One region of the Enterobacter sp. PL_is379 genome, then DNA from elsewhere that is predicted to be linked to it. Evidence: predicted binding sites of a transcription regulator. Region 1 holds the regulator's gene; each other region holds the start of a gene.
The links. Region 1 encodes PurR, which represses purine synthesis genes. Its sites were predicted from a motif close to CANGCAAACGTTTGCNTG; they were not measured.

Region 1 (7,396 bases):
ACGCATCACGCGCATCTGCAGCGGCGGCACCACGGCAAAGGTGGCGGCTCCCCAGACGACCATCGCGATCGCGGCGCCAAACTCATTACGCGCCAGCCACGGAATGGCAATCATGATGACAATCAGCAGGGTTAAGAAGCCCTTCAGCGTGCCGCTTACGGAACGGTCGGCAAATTTCCCACCGAGATAGTTGCCGATCGAGAAGCCCACGCCTATCAGCACCAGCATCGCGGTCACAAAGAGAGGCGTTGCGTGGGTGATGTCATGCAATACCGGTGAAATATAGGTGTAGAGGGTAAACATCGCCCCTGCCCCCAGCACGGTGGTGAGCAGCGCGGAGAGCACCTGCGGGCGCACCAGCACCGACAGCTCTCTGCGCACGTCAGGACGTTCACCCGCGCTGCCTTTCGGCAGGGAGAAGAACAGCGCCACCATCGCGACCACGCCCAGCCCGGCCGTCGCCAGGAATGACATCCGCCAGCCGATCGCTTCCCCCAGCCAGGTTGCCGCAGGCACCCCGCCGATGTTGGCAATCGTTAGCCCCATAAACATGGTTGCTACGGCGCTGGCCTGCTTATGTTTTGGCACCACGCTGGCAGCCACGACCGATCCCAGCCCGAAGAACGCGCCGTGGTTAAGGCTGGTCAGAATACGCGACAGCATCAGCGTGGTGTAGTCCGGCGAAATGGCCGAAAGCACGTTGCCCAGGGTGAAAATCGCCATCAGGAAAATCAGCGCATTGCGGCGCGCGCGGTGCGAAAGGAGAAGCGTCATCAGCGGCGCCCCCACCATCACGCCGATAGCATAGGCGCTGATTAACATCCCTGCCGCAGGGATCGAGACGTCCACGCCGCGGGCGATGACGGGCAGTAACCCCATCGGGGAGAATTCAGTGGTGCCAATCCCAAAAGCGCCAATCGCCAGGGCCAGCAGGGGAAAATTGATTTTCATGCGTCAACTCCGGATGCCGTGTCATGTGGTGACACAGAACAAAGAAGCGGAAAGCATGACATCAATCACAAAAAATGAGAAGTTAACAAAATGGCAAAAGATTTTTGCCAGAGAAGTAACAATCGGGTCGATCGGGAGGGAGAAGGCTCTCCCTCCGCGTAAATCAGTGCAGCGCAGCCGTCAGACCGGCCGCGACAATCAGAGCCAGCACAATAACGGTGGTGAACAGCGAAAACTTCAGATCGGAACTCATCAATTTTTCTCCTTTTAATCCCCCCACGAAAAGTGAGCCTGCTCATTTTTGCATAATTTACGTCAAAAATCTTCCTGGATTTAGGCTGATAAACACTTTACCTCTTCCCCTTTTCATCAAGATAGGACAAAATTCCACGCTAAATTTATTAGCGTACCGGCCATTGACCCCCTCCTGACGTCCCGTGTCGTTTTCCCGGCGTGCCGCAATTCAAGATTGCGTGATAAGGGTGAGAGAAGGCAAACGTTTACCTTCAAGTTTTTCAGGAGTTTAGGATATGGTCTGGAGTGACATTTAATGGCAACAATTAAAGACGTAGCAAAACGCGCAAACGTTTCCACTACAACCGTATCACATGTAATTAACAAAACCCGCTTTGTGGCGGAAGAGACGCGCAACGCCGTCTGGGCAGCGATCAAAGAGCTGCACTATTCGCCAAGTGCGGTTGCGCGCAGCCTCAAGGTTAATCACACCAAGTCCATTGGATTGCTGGCCACCAGCAGTGAAGCGGCCTATTTTGCCGAGATCATTGAAGCGGTTGAGAAAAACTGCTTCCAGAAAGGTTATACCCTGATTCTGGGCAACGCGTGGAACAGCATTGAAAAACAGCGCGCCTATCTGTCGATGATGGCGCAAAAGCGCGTTGATGGCCTGCTGGTAATGTGTTCCGAGTACCCGGAATCCGTGCTGTCGATGCTCGAAGAGTATCGCCATATTCCTATGGTGGTCATGGACTGGGGTGAAGCGCGCGCGGATTTCACTGATTCCGTTATCGATAATGCCTTCGAAGGCGGCTATATGGCCGGTCGTTATCTGATCGAACGCGGTCACCGCGAGATTGGCGTGATCCCCGGTCCGCTGGAGCGCAACACCGGCGCGGGCCGTCTGGCCGGTTTTATGAAAGCGATGGAAGAAGCGCTGATCAACGTGCCGGAAAACTGGATTGTGCAGGGTGACTTTGAGCCGGAGTCGGGCTACCGCGCAATGCAGCAGATCGTCTCCCAGCCACACCGTCCGACCGCCGTTTTCTGCGGGGGTGACATCATGGCAATGGGCGCGCTCTGCGCTGCCGACGAACTGGGTCTGCGTGTACCGCAGGATATTTCCGTGATCGGGTATGACAACGTGCGTAACGCGCGTTTCTTCACGCCAGCGTTAACCACCATTCACCAGCCGAAAGATTCGCTGGGCGAAACGGCCTTCAATATGCTGATGGACAGGATCGTCAACAAACGTGAAGAGTCGCAGTCCATTGAAGTTCACCCGCGTCTTATCGAACGCCGTTCCGTTGCGGACGGTCCGTTCCGCGATTACCGTCGTTAATCGCTTTACGGGGCCAGCTACGCTGGCTCCCGTAACCATTCCCGGTTTAGCGTTTCGCTGTCTCCCAGATAATCCAGCAGCCAGGCCATCGCAGGCGAGACATCACTTTGCTGCCAGGTCAGGCAGCAGGCCGCATCCGGGAACGGATTCTCCAGCGTCAGCTCAACCCACTCTCCGGTATCGATGCGCGGACGCGCGAAATGAACGGGCACCATCGCGACGCACAGTCCGGCGCTGAGGCACGTCGCCGACGATTCCCAGTCAGGGGCCACCACCCGCCGCTGGTTGTCCAGAAGCCAGGTGATACGCTTGGGCAATGAACGGGAGGTATCCTCCAGCACCAGCGACGGCCAGTTGCGCAGCGTATCATCGCTGAGCGGCCCCTCCATCGCCGCCAGCGGATGATCGCTTGCCACCACGCACTTCCAGCTCAGCATCCCCATATCGCGAAAGGCGTAACGTCCCCCGACCGGGATCGCCTGCGTGGCCCCGATTGCCATCTCTGCCCTGCCGTCCGCCAGCGCATCCCAGACGCCGTTGAACACCTCCTGCGAGACCCGCAGCTCGACATCTGAAAAATGACGATAGAAATCGACGATCATCTGCCGGGTACGTTCCGGCTTAACGATGTTATCCACCGCGATGGAAAGATGCCCCCGCCAGCCGTTAGCGATCTGCTGACACTGTTCGCGGGTGATCTGCATTTTTTTGATAACAGAACGCCCTTCCTTCAAAAACCACGCCCCTGCGGGCGTTAATTCCACATCACGATGGCGCCGCTCAAACAGCGGAACCGCCAGCCACTCCTCCAGCTGACGCACCGTGTAGCTGATGGCCGAAGGGACGCGGTGCAGCTCCTGCGCTGCACCGCTAAAGCTGCCGTTACGCGCGACAGCATCGACCACTTCAAGAGAATAATCTGACCACATTTTCTGCCTGCAAAAAATTTGAATGCACCCGCCAAATATTAGCGTTTCACAAGCGGCTTTGCACTCCCTACACTCTGCGCCAACGTACACCTGCCTCCTCAGGAGAATAAGAGAATGCAACCCAGGAAAGGATTTTTAGTCTGGCTCGGCGGCTTAAGCGTGCTGGGCTTTTTGGCCACCGACATGTACCTGCCCGCGTTTGCCGCGATGCAGGAAGACCTGCAAACCCCTGCGGCGGCCATCAGCGCCAGCCTGAGCCTGTTCCTTGCCGGTTTTGCTTTCGCGCAGCTGCTGTGGGGACCGCTCTCGGATCGCTTTGGTCGTAAACCGGTACTGCTGCTGGGTCTGGCCATTTTTGCCGTGGGCTGCCTGGGGATGCTGTGGGTGCGCGATGCCACCTGGCTGCTGGTGCTGCGCTTTATTCAGGCCGTGGGCGTCTGTGCTGCGGCGGTGACCTGGCAGGCGCTGGTGACCGACTACTATCCGGCTAACCGCACAAACCGTATTTTCGCCACCATTATGCCGCTGGTGGGTCTTTCCCCTGCCCTGGCTCCGCTGCTGGGCAGCTGGATCCTCGCGCACTTTGACTGGCAGGCCATTTTTGCCACGCTGTTTGCCATCACGCTGGTGCTGATGCTGCCGGCGTTTGCCCTTAAGCCCGCGCATAAAAAAGAGGCGCATGCGGATGCGAAGCCGATTACCTTCACCTCCCTGCTGAGCGCCAAGGCGTATCGCGGGAATGTCCTGATTTATGCCGCCTGTTCGGCCAGCTTCTTCGCGTGGCTCACCGGTTCGCCGTTTATTCTGCACGATATGGGCTACAGCCCGGCGGCCATCGGTCTGAGCTATGTTCCGCAGACCATCGCGTTCCTGGTGGGCGGGTACGGCTGCCGCGCGGCGCTGCAAAAATGGGAAGGTCAGCAGATGCTGCCATGGCTGCTGGTGCTGTATGCGCTGAGCGTCATCGGTACCTGGGCCGTCGGGTTTATTCCGGGCGCGGGCCTGGCTGAAATTTTGATTCCCTTCTGCGTGATGGCCGTGGCGAACGGGGCGATTTACCCGATCGTGGTGGCACAGGCGTTGCGTCCGTTCCCGCAGGCGACAGGCCGCGCCGCCGCGCTGCAAAATACCCTGCAGCTGGGTCTGTGCTTCCTGGCAAGTCTGGTGGTCTCGGCGCTGATTGCGACGCCACTGTTAACCACCACCAGCGTGATGCTGGTCACCGTTGCGCTGGCGGTGATGGGCTATCGCATGCAGGCCTCCGCGCAGCGTGAGCAGGATAGCGGCGCTCAGGTGGAAACCTCGCATGCCTGATTGCGCCAGAAATCATGTTACATTTCAGTGATTAGGTTGCTAACAATTTTCTATTGAATCACCAAATTTTGAGGCCTATACTAAATTTGGTTCGATTAAATACGATAAATATTAAGTGTTAACGGGAGCCGGAGTGCTCCCGTTTTACCATGGAAGGCATTTCGGCAAGGGTTATCTCCCTTCCTCTGTTCTACGTCGGATATTAGCCTCGCGGTATTTACCGTGAGATTTCTCACAAACCAAAAAAAGCGTCTACGCTGTTTGAAGGTTCTGATCACATCAGGGTGATGGAGAAGCTATGAGTTCATCGTGTATAGAAGAAGTCAGCGTTCCGGACGATAACTGGTCCCGGATCGTCAGTGAACTGTTAGGTCGAGCAGGCATCACTATCAATGGATCATCGCCATCCGATCCTCAGGTTAAACATCCCGACTTTTTTAAACGCGTATTGCGGGAGGGATCGTTAGGCCTGGGAGAAAGTTATATGGACGGCTGGTGGGAGTGCGAACGTCTGGATACCTTTTTTGCCAGCGTGCTGCGTGCCGGTCTGGAAAACCAACTCCCGCGCAATCTGAAAGACACCCTGCGCGTCGCCTCTGCCCGACTGTTCAATCTGCAAAGTAAAAAACGCGCGTGGATCGTCGGCAAAGAGCATTACGATCTCGGCAATGACCTGTTCAGCCGTATGCTGGACCCGTTCATGCAGTACTCCTGCGCCTACTGGAAAGACGCGTCGACGCTTGAGGAAGCGCAGCAGGCAAAGCTGCGTCTGATTAGCGAGAAGCTGCAGCTACAGCCCGGCATGCGCGTGCTGGATATCGGCTGCGGCTGGGGTGGGCTGGCGTATTTTATGGCGAAGCACTATGGCGTCAGCGTAGTGGGCGTCACGATTTCAGCGGAACAGCAAAAAATGGCGCGAGAGCGCTGTCAGGGTCTTGATGTGGATATCCGGCTGCAGGACTACCGTGACCTGAACGAGCAGTTCGACCGGATCGTTTCCGTCGGCATGTTCGAGCACGTGGGGCCAAAAAACTACGATACCTACTTTGAGGTGGTGGATCGTAATCTGAAACCGGACGGGCTCTTCCTGCTGCACACCATCGGCTCTAAGCGGACCGACAATAACGTTGACCCGTGGATCAATAAATACATCTTTCCGAATGGCTGTTTACCGTCCGTTCGCCAGATCGCCAACGCCAGTGAATCCCATTTCGTGATGGAAGACTGGCATAACTTTGGCGCGGACTACGACACCACCTTAATGGCGTGGCATGAACGTTTCCAGAAAGCCTGGCCCGAGATTGCGGACAACTATTCAGAACGATTCAAACGGATGTTTAGCTATTATCTGAATGCCTGCGCGGGGGCGTTTCGCGCACGGGATATTCAGCTCTGGCAGGTGGTATTCAGCCGAGGGATTGAACACGGACTGCGTGTCGCACGCTAAAAAAATAACCCCGGCTATCCGGGGTTATTTTTTATTCTTCTTCTGCGGTCTTTATCATTGCGGCTTCTTTTGCTGCCAGCACGCGCTCCACCGTATCCACCACCGCCTGGGTTTGCGGATCGATTTCGATATTCACACGATGCCCCAGTTTTTTGGTGCCCAGCGTGGTGCGCTGCAGCGTTTCAGGAATTAAATGCACGCAAAAACGCGTTGGCGTCACTTCTCCCACGGTCAGGCTAATCCCATCGATGCCAATAAATCCTTTATAGAGGATGTATTTCATTAATGACGGGTCCTGCATTTTAAACCAGATTTGACGGTTATTTTCCGAGGTCACGATTTTCGCCACTTCGGCAGTGGTCATGATGTGCCCGGACATCAGGTGACCGCCAATCTCATCGCTGAACTTCGCCGCGCGCTCAACGTTGACGGTATCGCCTACCACCAGCTCGCCCAGGTTAGTGATCCGCAGCGTCTCTTTCATTAAATCAAAGCTAATCTGGTTGCCGTTAATTTCGGTCACGGTCAGGCAGCAGCCGTTATGCGCAATCGACGCACCGGTTTCAATGCCCTCAAGCATATATTCCGGCAGCTCAACAACATGAGTACGGAAATTAGGTTTTTCATCAATGGACACCACTTTGGCAGTGCCCTGCACAATACCAGTAAACATGCTTACAACTCCTGTTTTTTCCGAACGGTGATGACACCGTTTAATCCCTCCACAATAACAGTTGGAAAAACAGGTTGCCAGCGGAGCGCATTTTCTGGCGATTTTTTCACTAGATAAATAGCTAAAGCCCGCTACAATAGCTGGCACCCCCCTGCATTTTCTTCTTGCTGCCCGTTTCGGCGGCTTTTTTAGTCTCTCAAATAACTACAAAATAAAGGTGTTCACGTGCAGAAGTACATGAATGAAGCGCGCCAGTTATTGGCACTGGCTATACCAGTGATCGTCGCGCAAGTGGCCCAGACCGCAATGGGATTTGTGGATACGGTAATGGCAGGTGGCTACAGCGCCACCGACATGGCAGCCGTGGCTATCGGCACGTCAATCTGGCTTCCGGCCATCCTGTTCGGTCACGGTCTGCTGCTCGCGCTCACGCCTGTTATCGCTCAGCTCAATGGCTCAGGCCGTCGCGAGCGCATCGCCCATCAGGTTCGCCAGGGTTTCTGGCT
Region 2 (7,396 bases), on a different contig from region 1:
GCGGAGCCGACACCCGGCAATACAGAGCGCACAACATCACGCGAAGTGATCGTACCCTTTCCAGTCCAGCGTAACCGGCTCACCGTCTTTCACAAACTTCAGCCCTTCACTCTCCGGCATGATCTGACCGATGCAGGTAAATTTCGCGCCGAGATGCGCTAACGCCACATCCAGCGTTCCGCGATTGAGCTCAGGCACCGTGAAGCACAGTTCGTAGTCTTCACCACCGGACAGCGCCCAGCGCAGGGCCAGCTCAGGCTCTACATGGCGAAGCAGTTGCTCAGACAGCGGGAACAGGTCCAGGTCAACGCGCGCGCCGACGCCGCTAGCCTTCAGAATATGGCCGAGGTCCGAGATAAGCCCGTCAGAGAGATCGATAGCCGAGCTCGCCCGTTCGCGCAGCGCCTGGCCGTGCAAGATACGCGGTGTTGGCCGCAGATGGCGTTTTACCAGATATGCCGCATCATCAGCATCTTCAACCGTTAAACGGTTCTGAAGGATCGCCAGCCCTGCCGCACTGTCGCCCGGCGTACCGGTCACGTAGATCCAGTCACCGGGTTTTGCGCCTGAGCGCTTCAGCGCGCGGCCAAGCGGCACATAGCCGTGGATCGCCAGCGTCATCGACAGCGGACCGGCAGTGGTATCACCGCCAATCAGCTGCATATCGTAGTAGCTAAGCTGCTCAAACAGCGCATCGCTAAAGGCTTCCAGCCAGGCTTCATCCACCTCTGGCAGGGTCAAAGCCAGCGTCAGCCACGCAGGATCGGCACCCATCGCCGCCAGATCGCTGACGTTCACCGCCAGCGCTTTATACGCCAGATCGGCAGGATCGATATCCGGTAAGAAATGACGGCCGCACACTAAGGTGTCGGTGCTGATTGCCAGCGTCTGTTTTTCGGGAATATTGAGAAGTGCACAGTCATCGCCAATGCCGGTTTCAACATCAAGACGAGAGGTTCTGACACGGTCGAAATAACGGGCAATCAGGGAGAATTCGCCGCATGCCATACGTTATGCCTCAGCAAATAAAAGAAAAAACCGGAGCCGCACTGCCCGTCAGGCAATGCAGGACTCCGGTTTGCGGATCACTTTTTGTGGGGACGGATCGCAGGTGCTGCTTTATCAAGTACGCCGTTTACAAACTTGTGGCTGTCTTCAGCGCCGAAGGTTTTCGCCAGTTCGATCGCTTCGTTGATGGCCACTTTATACGGCACATCATCACGTTTAGACAGCTCAAACAGCGCAATACGCAACACTGCTTTTTCTACCTGGCCCAGCTCTTCGAGCAGACGGGACAGGTAAGGCTTCATCAGACCATCGAGATACGCGCTATTAGTCGCCACTCCCGACAGCAGTTCACGGAAGTACAGAACGTCAACGTCTTTCACGTCCTGTTCTGACAGGAACTGGTATTCAACATCAGAGATGTCGTTCTGGGACAACTGCCAGGAGTAAAGTGCCTGGACGGCACATTCACGGGCGCGGCGACGAGCAGCAGGTTTCACGGAATTCCCCTTACAAAAAAATCAGGCCTTGATGGCTTTCAATACATTGATCATTTCAAGCGCGGTCAGTGCAGCTTCTGCACCTTTGTTACCGGCTTTGGTGCCAGCACGTTCGATGGCTTGTTCAATACTTTCGGTGGTCAGCACGCCGAACGCGACAGGAATTTCAGCATCCTGCGCAACGTGTGCCAGACCGTTGCTTGCACCGCCCGCAACGTATTCGAAGTGCGCAGTGCCGCCACGAATAACGGTACCCAGTGCAATCACCGCGTCATATTTACCGGTTTTCGCCAGCGCGCCCGCCGCCAGTGGCAGTTCGTAAGCGCCTGGAACCCAAACAACGGTAATATTGTCATCTTTAACCTGGCCGATACGTTTCAGGGCGTCAATAGCACCTTCCAGCAGGCTGTCGTTGATGAAGTTGTTGAAACGCGCAATGGTGATGGCGACGCGAGCGTCCGGGGTAGCTACAGCAGCTTCAATAATGTTCATACTCTTCCTTTACGGGTTCATTTGGCCCCGCAGGGGGGCGGATCTTATCATAATACTTTGCGCACTGCTTCCCTATTTCAGGAGCAATTACGCTGTCGTTAAGTGGAGGCAGACATCCGGACCTACCGGACGAATCTCGCTAAATTTGAGTTGCGGTGCGTCGGCCAGTTTTTCAAGGCCAGGCAGCACAAACAGGCCGCGCGCATCGTGACCTAACAGTTTAGGCGCAACGTAAACAATCAATTCATCCACCAGTCCGGCCTGTAAGAGCGCACCGGCGAGCGTTGGCCCGGCTTCGACCCAGATGCTGTTCACCTGCTGCTTGCCGAGCAGCATCATCAGCACCACCAGATCCAGATGACCGTTATGCTCCGCCACCATAATGCTGCGCACGCCTTCCGGCCATTCGCGCGTATCTTCTTTAGTACGGGCAATCCAGGTTTCACCCGGCTGCTGGACGATGCGGTGCTCCGGCGTCACCCGGTTCTGGCTATCAATGACAATACGCAGCGGCTGACGCAGGTTCTCCTGCGGGTAAAGCGCCTGAGTATCGGCATTCAGTTCGTCCCAGCGCACGGTCATAGCCGGATCGTCAGCCAGAACGGTTTCACTGCTGGTGAGAATAGCATGGCTTTGCGCGCGCAGACGTTGCACATCGCGCCTTGCCTGTGGCGACGTGATCCACTGGCTTTCGCCGTTTGCCATCGCCGTACGACCGTCCAGCGAGGCGCCCAGCTTGAGCTGAATATACGGGAACCCCGTGCGCATGCGCTTCAGAAAGCCTTTGTTGAGCGCTTCCGCGTCCTGCATCATCAGGCCATGGCTGACGTCAATGCCTTCCTGCTGCAGGCGATACAGACCGCGTCCGGCTACCTGCGGATTCGGATCCTGCATCGATGCGACCACGCGCGAAACACCTGCCGCGATAAGCGCTTCGCAGCACGGCGGCGTACGCCCGTGATGGCTGCAGGGCTCCAGTGTGACGTAGGCCGTAGCACCGCGCGCCTTCTCGCCGGCCATGCGCAGCGCATGAACCTCAGCATGCGGTTCGCCGGCACGATAGTGAAACCCCTCCCCCACGATCTCGCCATCTTTGACGATAACGCACCCGACGTTCGGGTTAGGATGGGTAGTAAAACGACCGCGCTGCGCCAGCTTCATGGCTCTCGCCATGTAAATCTCATCCTGCATGAGCTTAATCCTGTAAGCGGGCGATCTCTTCGCCAAACTCTTTGATATCTTCGAAACTGCGGTAGACCGAAGCGAAGCGGATATAGGCGACCTTATCGAGCTTTTTCAGCTGCTCCATCACCAGGTTGCCGATCATTTTGCTCGGCACTTCACGCTCACCCAAACCACGAAGGTAAGATTTTATGTGGTTTAACGCCATTTCAACGTCGTCCGCGCTGACGGGACGTTTTTCCAGGGCCTTCAGCATCCCGCTGCGCAGTTTCTCTTCGTTAAACGGCTCTCGCACGTCGTTGCTTTTTACCACGCGCGGCATTACCAGCTCAGCAACCTCAAAGGTCGTGAAACGCTCGTTGCACACCAGACATTGCCGACGACGGCGTACGGATGACCCTTCGCCCACAAGACGAGAGTCGATGACTTTGGTATCCACAGCGGAGCAGAATGGGCAATGCATACGGTATCCCTGTTATCCGGTTAACTAATTTTCATTTTACCCTGATCTGGCCTGACAACAAAGGAAGAGCTTTTTGAGACAAAGGATCTATGTCTGACACGATGATGCTGGCTACCATTAGGACGATCCGTTATTTCAAGGAAATAAACGCAATGACAAGACGTTACCTGAAAATTTTGCTGGTGGGGAGCCTCTTCACCCTTAGCGCCTGTGCACAGCAAACCGAAGTCCGTCAGATGAAACAGAGCGTGAATACGCTCAATACGGCGATGGACAAACTGAACAAAGAAACGGTGAAGATCACCCAGCAAAACGCGCTGAATGCTAAATCCAGCAGCGGGGTTTATCTGCTACCGGGGGCGAACACGCCCGCGCGGCTCAATAGTCAGATTGGCACGCTAAAAATGTCTCTGGTAAACGTGGCGGCGAATGCAAATGGTACTCGCGCAACATTACGCATCCAGGGAGAATCCAACGATCCGTTGCCAGCCTTCAGCGGCACCGTCGAATGGGGACAGATCCAGGGCACCACGGAGAGCTACCAGGAGGTGAATGTTAATCGTCAGCTGTTCACCGCACCGGCCAGCGTGCTGGCTCCGAGCGATGTTGACATTCCACTGCAGCTTAACGGACTGACTCCGGATCAGTTAGGTTTCATCCGCATTCACGATATCCAGCCCGCCGCTCAGTAACCCCTCTTTTAGCGGAGTGAAATGTCACTCCGCTAACATTTACATTTAGTATGGATTGGCAACATAAATGATTGCCGCTACAATCCCGGCCGTTTAAAGTACGCAAACGTGAACGCAATCGATTACGTGTGTGAGAGATATGTGAAACAACACATATTTTTGTGAGCAGGGATTCCTATAATAGGCACCGCAGAAACACGAAATATTTAGAAACGCAATTCGCGCATTTTTCACTCCCGGAAGGGAATTTCAATCAGTGGCATGATTATGAAAAAAACATTACTCGCAGCTGGCGCCGTGCTGGCACTTTCTTCCTCTTTCACTGTTAACGCAGCGGAAAACGATAAACCACAATACCTCTCCGACTGGTGGCACCAGAGCGTTAACGTGGTCGGCAGCTACCACACGCGCTTTTCTCCGAAGCTGAACAACGACGTTTATCTGGAATACGAAGCGTTTGCTAAAAAAGACTGGTTTGATTTCTATGGCTATATCGATATTCCTAAGACCTTTGACTGGGGTAACGGTAACGACAAAGGTATCTGGTCCGACGGTTCCCCGCTGTTCATGGAAATCGAACCGCGTTTCTCTATTGATAAACTGACGGGTACCGACCTGAGTTTTGGTCCGTTCAAAGAATGGTATTTCGCCAACAACTATATCTACGATATGGGCGATAACAAAGGCAGCCGTCAGAGCACCTGGTACATGGGTCTGGGTACAGATATCGATACCGGTCTGCCAATGGGCCTGTCTCTGAACGTGTATGCTAAATACCAGTGGCAGAACTATGGCGCTTCAAACGAAAACGAGTGGGATGGCTACCGTTTCAAAGTAAAATACTTTGTGCCAATCACTCAGGTTTGGGGTGGCCAGCTGACCTACATCGGCTTCACCAACTTCGACTGGGGCTCAGATCTGGGTGATGACAAGAACCGCACCAGTAACTCTATCGCGTCCAGCCACGTTCTGGCCCTGAACTACGATCACTGGCACTACTCTGTCGTCGCGCGTTATTTCCATAACGGCGGCCAGTGGAAAGGTGGGGATACCGTTAACTGGGGTGAGGGTGACTTCACGTCTAAATCAACCGGTTGGGGTGGCTACCTGGTTGTAGGTTACAACTTCTAATCAGTGTGGGTTTCGCCCGGTGGTGCTACGCTTACCGGGCCAACGATCCGAATGCAGGCCGGGTAAGGCGTAGCCGCCACCCGGCTTTTTACTGCTTAACCTTCCGCAAAAAATCTGCCAGAGACCTGTCCGCACTCTCGCTAAACCGCCTTTCCGTAGTCACAATATTGAGGCATCTGTCGAGCCGGAAACAGCGATAGTCATCGCGCCGTTCACACCACGCCGCCAGCAGCCAGCGCTCTCCCCAGAAGAACAGCCCCAGCGGCTGAACCTCACGATTAGACAGCTGTCCTGCTTCATCACGGTAATGCAGCGCCAGCACCTGTTGGGCGGAAATCGCCTGATGAATCCTGTCAAAATCGCTGCGGGAGTGGCTTTGCATGCAAAAATCCGGGGCGTAGATCCGCGTCTGCTCCGCCTTTCGACGACTCTCCTCGGGCAGAATCGCCAGCACCTTTTCCTGAGCCGACTCCAGCTCGCGCGACAGCGATTCCCCTCCCCAGGTTTTGAGCAGGCGAATCGCGACGATCAGCGCCTCAGATTCCTTATTTGTCAGCATCAGTGGCGGCAGGTCAAAACCCGACATCAGCCGATATCCGCTCCCTGCCTCACCTTCCACCGGCACACCGGAAAGCGACAGGTCGCGGATATCGCGGTAGACCGTACGCTCGGACACGCCAAGCCGGTCCGCCAGATGCGCTGCCGTTGTCAGACGCCTGCCCCGCAGGATCTGCACAATCTGAAACAAACGGTCAGCGCGTCGGGTCATATCTTATTCCGCTCTCAGGCAGGTTGATGGAGACCGACGCGGTTACCCTCGCTGTCGGTAAACAAGGCGATAGTGCCAATGCCATGCGGCAGTTCCAGCGGGCCAAACACGCACTCGCCGCCCGCAGAGGCGATGCGATCGAGCGTGGCCGCCAGGTTGTCAGTATGCAGGTAAATAATAGCGCCCTGCAAAGACGGTGTAACGCCGTCAAATTTTGCCAGAGCCCCGCCGGTACCCGGATCCTCATGTGGGAAAACGGCCAGCTCAGCGCAGTCCATTTTCTCGCGACGCAGCGCGAGCTGCATCACTGGCTCATAAAATTTGATGGCGCGATCCATATCCGTGACCGGAATTTCAAACCAGTTAATGACGCTTTTCATACATCCTCCTGACTCTTGTTTGGGTTCGAAAAGAGTCTACGACAGGGCTCCTGACAGCATACTGTCAGGAGTGTTTGTCAGGAGCAGATAAAAAAAAATCCCGGTCAACAGACCGGGATTTCGATAACGCGCTAAACGTCGCTTTACGGCAGAATGGACGGCTGATCCGCCCCTTCTTTCTCCACTTTCTGCTGGAGCAGGTGCTCGCGCTTCATGCCGAGTTTCAGAGCCAGTGCAGACGCAACGTAGATAGACGATGCCGTACCGATGGTGACACCAATCAGCATGGTCAGCGAGAAGCCTTCCAGTACCGGACCACCGAAGAGGAACAGCATCAGGATCACCATCAATGTGGTACCGGAGGTGATCAAGGTACGGTGCAGCGTCTGGGTCAACGACACGTTAAAGATTTCGTACGGCGTACCGCGACGGATCTTACGGAAGTTTTCACGGATACGGTCAGATACCACGATACTGTCGTTCAGTGAGTAACCGATAACGGACATCAGGGATGCCACGATCGTCAGGTCAATCTCAATGTGGAACAGCGACAGTATGCCCATGGTGATCACCACGTCGTGCGCCAGGGCGATAACCACACCGGCCGCCAGTCGCCACTCAAAGCGGAAACCGACGTATACCAGGATGGAGATCAGCGCCACCAGCAGCGCCATCGCGCCGGTCTGGGCCAGGTCAGCACCCACGCTTGGGCCGACGAACTCAATACGCTTAACCGCCGCGTTCTGGCTGGTTGTTTCGTTAATCACGCTAACAACCTTACT
Region 3 (7,396 bases), on a different contig from region 1:
ATGTTTGCTTCCGTATTGAACTGCCCCTGAGCCGGAAAAATCAATAAAATGAATCTATGTCTGGTGAGTATGTCACACGTCTTTTCCCGCGCCGTACGCGCGGTGTTTTCCCGCAACACGCTTCGCCTGAGCCTGCCCTGTTTATTTCTGGCAGGGTGTGTTTCCCATGCGCCACAAAGTGCAATTAGCGATAAACAAGAAGATAAATGGCCCGATAACCAGCTGGCCGATTTCCTCTCAACCCGCTGTGACGATATCTGGAACCTGTCAGGTCATGACGTTGAAAGCAACCCGCTGTTCTGGCTGCGTGGAATAGATTGCGCCCAGCGTCTGGCCCCGGTAGACGCTCGCTCGAAGGCGGCGATGCTGGATGACGACACCTGGCAGGACGCTTTCAAGCGCGGCATTTTGCTGGCTGATGCGAAAATCACCCCCGTCGAACGGCGCGCCAACGTGACCCGACTGGACACGTTCGTGGTCAATCTTCCCGTGCAGGTACGCCCGGTATACCAGCTCTGGCGCGATGGGCAGACATTACAGCTTCAGCTGTCTGAAGAGCGCTCCCGCTACAGCAAGCTGCAACAGTCAACCGACAGCGAGCTTGATACGCTGCGTCAGCAGCAGCAACATTTACGTACGCAGCTCGATACCACAACGCGTAAGCTGGAAAACCTGACCGATATCGAAAGGCAGCTCTCGTCGCGCAAATATCAGCCGGGGAGTTCATCTGCGGCACCGGACAGCGATACGCCGAAACAAGAGGATGTGAAGCATGACGAGCCGTAAACCTGCCCATCTGTTACTGGTGGATGACGATCCCGGGCTGTTAAAGCTGCTGGGCATGCGTCTGGTGAGTGAAGGCTACAGCGTCGTGACCGCGGAAAGCGGGATGGAGGGGCTTAAGATCCTCAGCCGCGAGAAAATCGATCTGGTGATAAGCGACCTGCGGATGGACGAAATGGATGGCCTGCAGCTGTTCGCGGAGATCCAGAAGCAGCAGCCGGGTATGCCCGTGATTATCCTGACGGCGCACGGGTCGATCCCGGATGCGGTTGCCGCGACGCAGCAGGGAGTATTCAGCTTCCTGACCAAGCCGGTAGATAAAGACGCGCTGTATAAGGCAATCGACAGCGCGCTGGAACACGCCGTCCCGGCGGGGGATGAAGCGTGGCGGGAGTCCATCGTCACCCGCAGCCCCGTGATGCTGCGTCTGCTTGAACAGGCCCGGATGGTGGCGCAGTCCGACGTCAGCGTGCTCATCAACGGCCAGAGCGGTACCGGGAAAGAGATCCTGGCCCAGGCGATCCATAACGCCAGCCCGCGCAGCAAGAACGCCTTTATTGCGATTAACTGCGGCGCGCTCCCGGAGCAGCTGCTTGAATCTGAACTGTTTGGTCACGCCCGCGGGGCATTCACCGGGGCGGTAAGCAGCCGGGAAGGGCTGTTCCAGGCCGCGGAAGGCGGCACGCTGTTCCTGGACGAGATTGGCGATATGCCCGCGCCGCTGCAGGTTAAGCTGCTGCGCGTGTTGCAGGAGCGCAAAGTTCGCCCGCTGGGCAGCAACCGCGACATTGATATTAACGTGCGAATTATTTCCGCCACCCACCGCGATCTGCCGAAAGTGATGGCCCGCAACGAGTTTCGTGAAGATCTCTACTACCGCCTGAACGTGGTGAACCTGAAGATCCCGGCGCTGGCGGAGCGTGCGGAAGACATTCCGCTGCTGGCGAACCACCTTTTACGCCAGGCGGCCGATCGCCATAAACCATTCGTGCGCGCGTTTTCCACCGATGCAATGAAGCGGCTGATGGCCGCAAGCTGGCCGGGCAACGTGCGTCAGTTGGTCAACGTGATTGAGCAGTGCGTGGCGCTGACCTCTTCACCGGTCATCAGCGACGCGCTGGTGGAGCAGGCGCTGGAAGGGGAAAACACGGCGCTGCCGACGTTTGCCGAAGCGCGGAATCAGTTTGAGCTCAACTATCTGCGCAAGCTATTGCAGATCACCAAAGGCAATGTGACCCACGCCGCGCGCATGGCCGGACGCAACCGCACCGAGTTCTACAAGCTGCTGTCGCGCCACGAGCTGGAAGCAAACGATTTTAAAGAGTAATGCCGTATGGTACTGTGAGCAATCGATTACGAGGCAGCTTACAGGCAAGAGTTTAAGGACCCACCATGAAAAAGATTGATGCGATTATTAAACCTTTCAAACTGGATGATGTGCGTGAAGCTCTGGCGGAAGTCGGCATCACCGGGATGACCGTGACGGAAGTGAAAGGTTTTGGTCGTCAGAAGGGCCACACCGAGCTTTACCGTGGCGCAGAGTACATGGTCGACTTTCTGCCGAAAGTGAAAATTGAAATCGTGGTCAGCGACGATATCGTTGATACCTGTGTGGATACCATTATCCGCACCGCGCAAACCGGCAAAATTGGCGACGGTAAAATCTTCGTCTTTGACGTGGCGCGCGTGATCCGTATCCGTACCGGCGAAGAAGACGACGCCGCGATTTAACATTGCCAACGGTTTTGTAGGCCGGGTAAGGCGCAGCCGCCACCCGGCGAAAAAAAGCCCCTCGAACGAGGGGCTTTTTCATTACAGCACCTTATGCGGCCCGAAACATTCGTAATGAATGCTGTCTTTGTTCACGCCCAGCTCAACCAGCTGCTGAGCGGCATACTGCATAAACGCCACCGGCCCACAGATGTAGAACTGCATGTCCGGCGCGCTAAACGCCCCTTCCATCTGGCTTAAATTCATCAGACCTTCGCTGTCAAAGCGGGCAGCTGCGCGGTCTTCCTCCGTCGGCAGGCGATACCAGGCGTGCGCGGTAAAGCGCGGCAGGGACGCCCCGAGCGTTTTCACCTCCTCCGCAAAGGCGTGTACATCGCCGTTCTCGGCGGCATGGAACCAGTTAACCTGCGCGCCGTGGCGAGATTTCGCCAGCGTATCGAGCATCGCCAGCATTGGCGTTTGGCCGACGCCCGCAGAGATCAGCGTAACCGGGGTGTTTGCTTCAACGGCCATAAAGAAATCACCCGCCGGCGCGGCCAGATGGACCACGTCGCCCACGTTCGCTTCGTTGTGCAGCCAGCTGGAAACCTGACCGCCGTCCTCACGCTTCACCGCAATGCGGTAGCCTTTACCGTTTGGCTTGCGGGTAAGAGAATACTGACGGATCTCCTGATGCGGGAAGCCTTCTGGCTTCAGCCACACGCCCAGATACCAGCCAGGCTGGTAATCGGCCACCGGTTGACCGTCCACCGGCTCAAACTCAAAGCTGGTAATCAATGCGCTGCGCGGGGTTTTCTCGACGATGCGGAACGCCCGCGTGCCTTCCCAGCCGCCGTTCTTACTGGCGTTTTCACTGTAGATCTGTGCTTCACGGTTGATAAACACGTTTGCCAGCACGCCGTAGGCTTTACCCCACGCGTCCAGCACCTCCTGGCCCGGGCTGAACATCTCGTCCAGCGTCGCCAGCAGGTGGCCGCCCACAATGTTGTACTGCTCGGGTTGGATCTGGAAGCTGGTGTGCTTCTGCGCGATTTTTTCCACCGCGGGCAGCAGTGCAGCCAGGTTTTCAATATTGCTGGCGTAGGCCGCGATGGCGTTGAACAGCGCTTCGCGCTGATCGCCGTTACGCTGGTTGCTCATGTTGAATATCTCTTTGAGCTCCGGGTTGTGCGTGAACATGCGATCGTAGAAATGGGCGGTGAGTTTAGGGCCGGTTTCCACCAACAGAGGAATGGTGGCTTTTACGGTAGCGATGGTTTGAGCGTCGAGCATGAGCGCGTCCTTCTGATGTTACTTTAATGATGTATTTTAAATGCATCTTATAAAAAATACCCCTGCGTTGTAAATGGTTCTTTGCAAGATGAAAAATATGCATCACAAACCTGAAAAGAAATCCGCTGGAAAGGGCGAGAGCTTTATTCCTCAAACCCTTGCGTGGCGGGTAGGAAAACGTTTGCGTAAAATCGTTTGTCAAGACCTGTTATCACAGAACTAATCAGTTATACTGTTGCCCGTCGTCCAACAGGACTGCCTTTTCAGGCCAAAATTTACTTGTTAGCTGAGTCAGGAGATGCGGATGTTAAAGCGTGAAATGAACATTGCCGATTATGATGCCGAACTGTGGCAGGCTATGGAGCAGGAAAAAGTACGTCAGGAAGAGCACATCGAACTGATCGCCTCCGAAAACTACACCAGCCCGCGCGTTATGCAGGCGCAGGGTTCTCAGCTGACCAACAAATATGCTGAAGGTTACCCTGGCAAACGCTATTACGGCGGTTGCGAGTACGTTGATATCGTTGAGCAACTGGCTATCGACCGTGCGAAAGAACTCTTTGGCGCTGACTACGCGAACGTGCAGCCGCACTCTGGCTCTCAGGCTAACTTCGCGGTCTATACCGCGCTGCTGCAGCCGGGCGATACCGTTCTGGGTATGAACCTGGCGCAGGGCGGCCACCTGACTCACGGCTCCCCGGTTAACTTCTCCGGCAAACTGTACAACATCATCCCTTACGGTATCGATGAGTCCGGTAAAATTGACTACGAAGACATGGCGAAGCAGGCTAAAGAGCACAAACCGAAGATGATCATCGGTGGCTTCTCTGCTTACTCCGGTATCGTTGACTGGGCAAAAATGCGTGAAATTGCAGACAGCATCGGTGCTTACCTGTTCGTTGACATGGCGCACGTTGCGGGTCTGATCGCCGCAGGCGTTTACCCGAACCCGGTTCCACACGCTCACGTTGTGACCACCACCACCCACAAAACCCTGGCGGGTCCACGCGGTGGCCTGATCCTGGCGAAAGGCGGTGACGAAGAGCTGTACAAAAAACTGAACTCCGCGGTGTTCCCAAGCGCGCAGGGCGGCCCACTGATGCACGTTATCGCGGCAAAAGCGGTAGCGCTGAAAGAAGCGATGGAGCCTGAGTTCAAGGTTTATCAGCAGCAGGTTGCCAAGAACGCCAAAGCGATGGTGGAAGTGTTCCTGAACCGTGGCTACAAAGTGGTATCCGGCGGTACTGAAAACCACCTGTTCCTGCTGGATCTGGTTGATAAGAACCTGACCGGTAAAGAAGCTGACGCTGCCCTGGGCCGCGCCAACATCACCGTGAACAAAAACAGCGTGCCAAACGATCCGAAGAGCCCGTTCGTGACCTCCGGTATCCGTATCGGTTCTCCGGCCGTGACTCGCCGCGGCTTCAAAGAAGCGGAAGTGAAAGAGCTGGCTGGCTGGATGTGTGACGTTCTGGACAACATCAATGACGAAGCGGTTATCGAGCGCGTCAAAGGTAAAGTTCTGGATATCTGCGCACGCTTCCCGGTATACGCATAATTCCTCTGCTTTGCAGAAATAAAAAAGGCCGCGCTTGCGGCCTTTTTTTATGGCTTAACGCCGGTCAAGGGAAATCGCGCCGGGACCAACAATCGCCAGCAAAATAAAGGCGCCAGCAATACTGATATTCTTGTAGAAGTTAATCATATTCGGTACGACCGCATCACCGGTCATATCCCAGTAGTGATGCCCAATCACCGCCGTTCCGAGGGTGTAGAACACAAACAGTACCGCGAGAGGACGGGTGAAAAAGCCCAGTACGATCAGAATGGCGGCAGGTACTTCCATCACCACCGCAATAATGGCCGCCAGCATGGGCATCGGCGTTCCCAGCGAGGTCATGTATTGTACGGTGCCGCTAAATCCCGTCAGTTTTGGATAACCAAAGATAATAAACAGCACGACAAGTGCGATGCGGCCGATCAACAGCAGCAGGTGACGCGACTGACCGAAATCGAGATAACGTAGTGAGTTCATGGCAGAAAACCTCTGCAAGTGGAGTAATTTAAACGTAATACATATTTCCATTCCCTGCCATAAGCCAGGCGACTGCACAAGATGTTAATTTTTCGTTAATTTATAGCAGGCTATCTACTTGCTTAATTTTTATATTCTCGCCAGACTATGGCCTCGATTTCGGGAGGGATTCATGGTCTTGCATTCCACGCGCTGGCTGGCGCTCAGTTATTTCACCTATTTCTTTAGCTACGGCATTTTTCTGCCCTTCTGGAGCGTCTGGCTCAAGGGTATCGGCCTGACGCCCGAGACCATCGGCGTCCTGCTGGGGGCCGGGCTGGTGGCGCGTTTCCTCGGCAGCCTGCTGATTGCCCCGCGCGTCAGCGATCCCTCCTTACTGATCAAGGCCGTGCGCATTCTTGCTCTGCTGACCCTGGTCTTTGTGGCCTGCTTCTGGGTCAGCCACCAGTTTGCCTGGCTGATGGTGGTGATGGTCGGCTTTAACCTGTTCTTCTCACCGCTGGTGCCGCTGACGGATGCCCTGGCGAACACCTGGCAAAAGCAGATCACCATGGACTATGGTCGCGTGCGCCTGTGGGGCTCTATCGCCTTTGTGATTGGCTCGGCGCTGGTGGGCAAACTGGTCAGCCTTTACGATTATCGCGCCATTCTTGCCCTGCTGAGCATCGGTATTGCCTCGATGCTGCTGGGCATGCTGCTGCGACCGTCGGTGATGCCACAAGGGGAAAGCCGCCATCAGGAGAGCGCCGGCTGGCCCGCATGGCGGAGCCTGGTCGCACAGAGCTGGCGTTTTCTGGCGTGCGTGTGCCTCCTTCAGGGGGCACATGCGGCGTACTATGGCTTCAGCGCTATCTACTGGCAGGGGGCAGGGTATTCCGCTTCCGCCGTGGGATATCTGTGGTCGCTGGGCGTGGTGGCCGAAGTCATTATCTTTGCCCTGAGCAAAAAACTGTTCCGCCGCTTTGGCGCGCGTGACCTGCTGCTGCTTTCCGCCGTGTGTGGGGTGGCGCGCTGGGGGATTATGGGCTGGACGACCGATCTGCCGTGGCTGATTGTGGCGCAAATTCTTCACTGCGGCACCTTTACCGTGTGCCATCTGGCAGCCATGCGCTATATCGCTGCGCGTGAGGGCGGGGACGTGATTCGCCTGCAGGCCGTCTACTCGGCAGTGGCAATGGGGGGCAGTATCGCGATCATGACGGTGTTTGCGGGGTTCCTCTATCAGCATCTGGGGCACGGCGTCTTCTGGGTGATGGCGCTGGTCGCCTTGCCCGCCATCGTTGTTCGCCCTAAAGTGGCCGCCCGCGCGTCGCTATGATTCCAGCATGGCGCGAATATGTTCTTGCTGCTGCGCGTTCAATGTCTCAACGGCATGGATCAGCGGCGGCGAGAACAGCGGCAGGGCTGTAGGGTAGGGGGTGATAACCAGCGCGGCCTCGCGCGGTGCCCCCTCTTTCTGAAAGGCCTGCAGCGTCAGGTAGCGAATGTTGAGCGGCAGCAGCGTCAGCTCGCGAAGCTGCTGTTCAATCCGCTCCTCGCTGGCTTTATCGTCTCCCGTCAGCAGGATCACCTGTT

Region 2: AC0TOY_RS08660 (nucleoside-specific channel-forming protein Tsx) is a predicted target of PurR. The motif match lies at 4,446-4,463, and genes of this name have one in related genera.
Region 3: glyA (serine hydroxymethyltransferase) is a predicted target of PurR. The motif match lies at 3,957-3,974, and genes of this name have one in related genera.

The regions. Positions count from the first base shown of each region.
Region 1 covers NZ_JBVPGT010000028.1:87,326-94,721, forward strand. The annotation lists gene AC0TOY_RS11185 (MFS transporter) at 1-951, opposite strand, end outside; gene cydH (cytochrome bd-I oxidase subunit CydH) at 1,115-1,204, opposite strand; gene purR (HTH-type transcriptional repressor PurR) at 1,502-2,527, shown strand; gene punR (DNA-binding transcriptional activator PunR) at 2,545-3,456, opposite strand; gene punC (purine nucleoside transporter PunC) at 3,571-4,770, shown strand; gene cfa (cyclopropane fatty acyl phospholipid synthase) at 5,069-6,217, shown strand; gene AC0TOY_RS11215 (riboflavin synthase subunit alpha) at 6,249-6,890, opposite strand; gene mdtK (MdtK family multidrug efflux MATE transporter) at 7,116-7,396, shown strand, end outside.
Region 2 covers NZ_JBVPGT010000026.1:147,630-155,025, reverse strand. The annotation lists gene thiL (thiamine-phosphate kinase) at 37-1,008, opposite strand; gene nusB (transcription antitermination factor NusB) at 1,086-1,505, opposite strand; gene ribH (6,7-dimethyl-8-ribityllumazine synthase) at 1,527-1,997, opposite strand; gene ribD (bifunctional diaminohydroxyphosphoribosylaminopyrimidine deaminase/5-amino-6-(5-phosphoribosylamino)uracil reductase RibD) at 2,085-3,188, opposite strand; gene nrdR (transcriptional regulator NrdR) at 3,193-3,642, opposite strand; gene AC0TOY_RS08665 (SadB/YajI family lipoprotein) at 3,795-4,334, shown strand; gene AC0TOY_RS08660 (nucleoside-specific channel-forming protein Tsx) at 4,602-5,465, shown strand; gene AC0TOY_RS08655 (helix-turn-helix transcriptional regulator) at 5,554-6,234, opposite strand; gene AC0TOY_RS08650 (VOC family protein) at 6,249-6,614, opposite strand; gene secF (protein translocase subunit SecF) at 6,758-7,396, opposite strand, start outside.
Region 3 covers NZ_JBVPGT010000029.1:316,060-323,455, reverse strand. The annotation lists gene qseE (two component system sensor histidine kinase QseE/GlrK) at 1-47, shown strand, start outside; gene qseG (two-component system QseEF-associated lipoprotein QseG) at 49-786, shown strand; gene glrR (two-component system response regulator GlrR) at 773-2,110, shown strand; gene glnB (nitrogen regulatory protein P-II) at 2,176-2,514, shown strand; gene hmpA (NO-inducible flavohemoprotein) at 2,596-3,786, opposite strand; gene glyA (serine hydroxymethyltransferase) at 4,091-5,344, shown strand; gene AC0TOY_RS13990 (DoxX family protein) at 5,399-5,821, opposite strand; gene AC0TOY_RS13985 (3-phenylpropionate MFS transporter) at 5,994-7,139, shown strand; gene csiE (stationary phase inducible protein CsiE) at 7,134-7,396, opposite strand, start outside.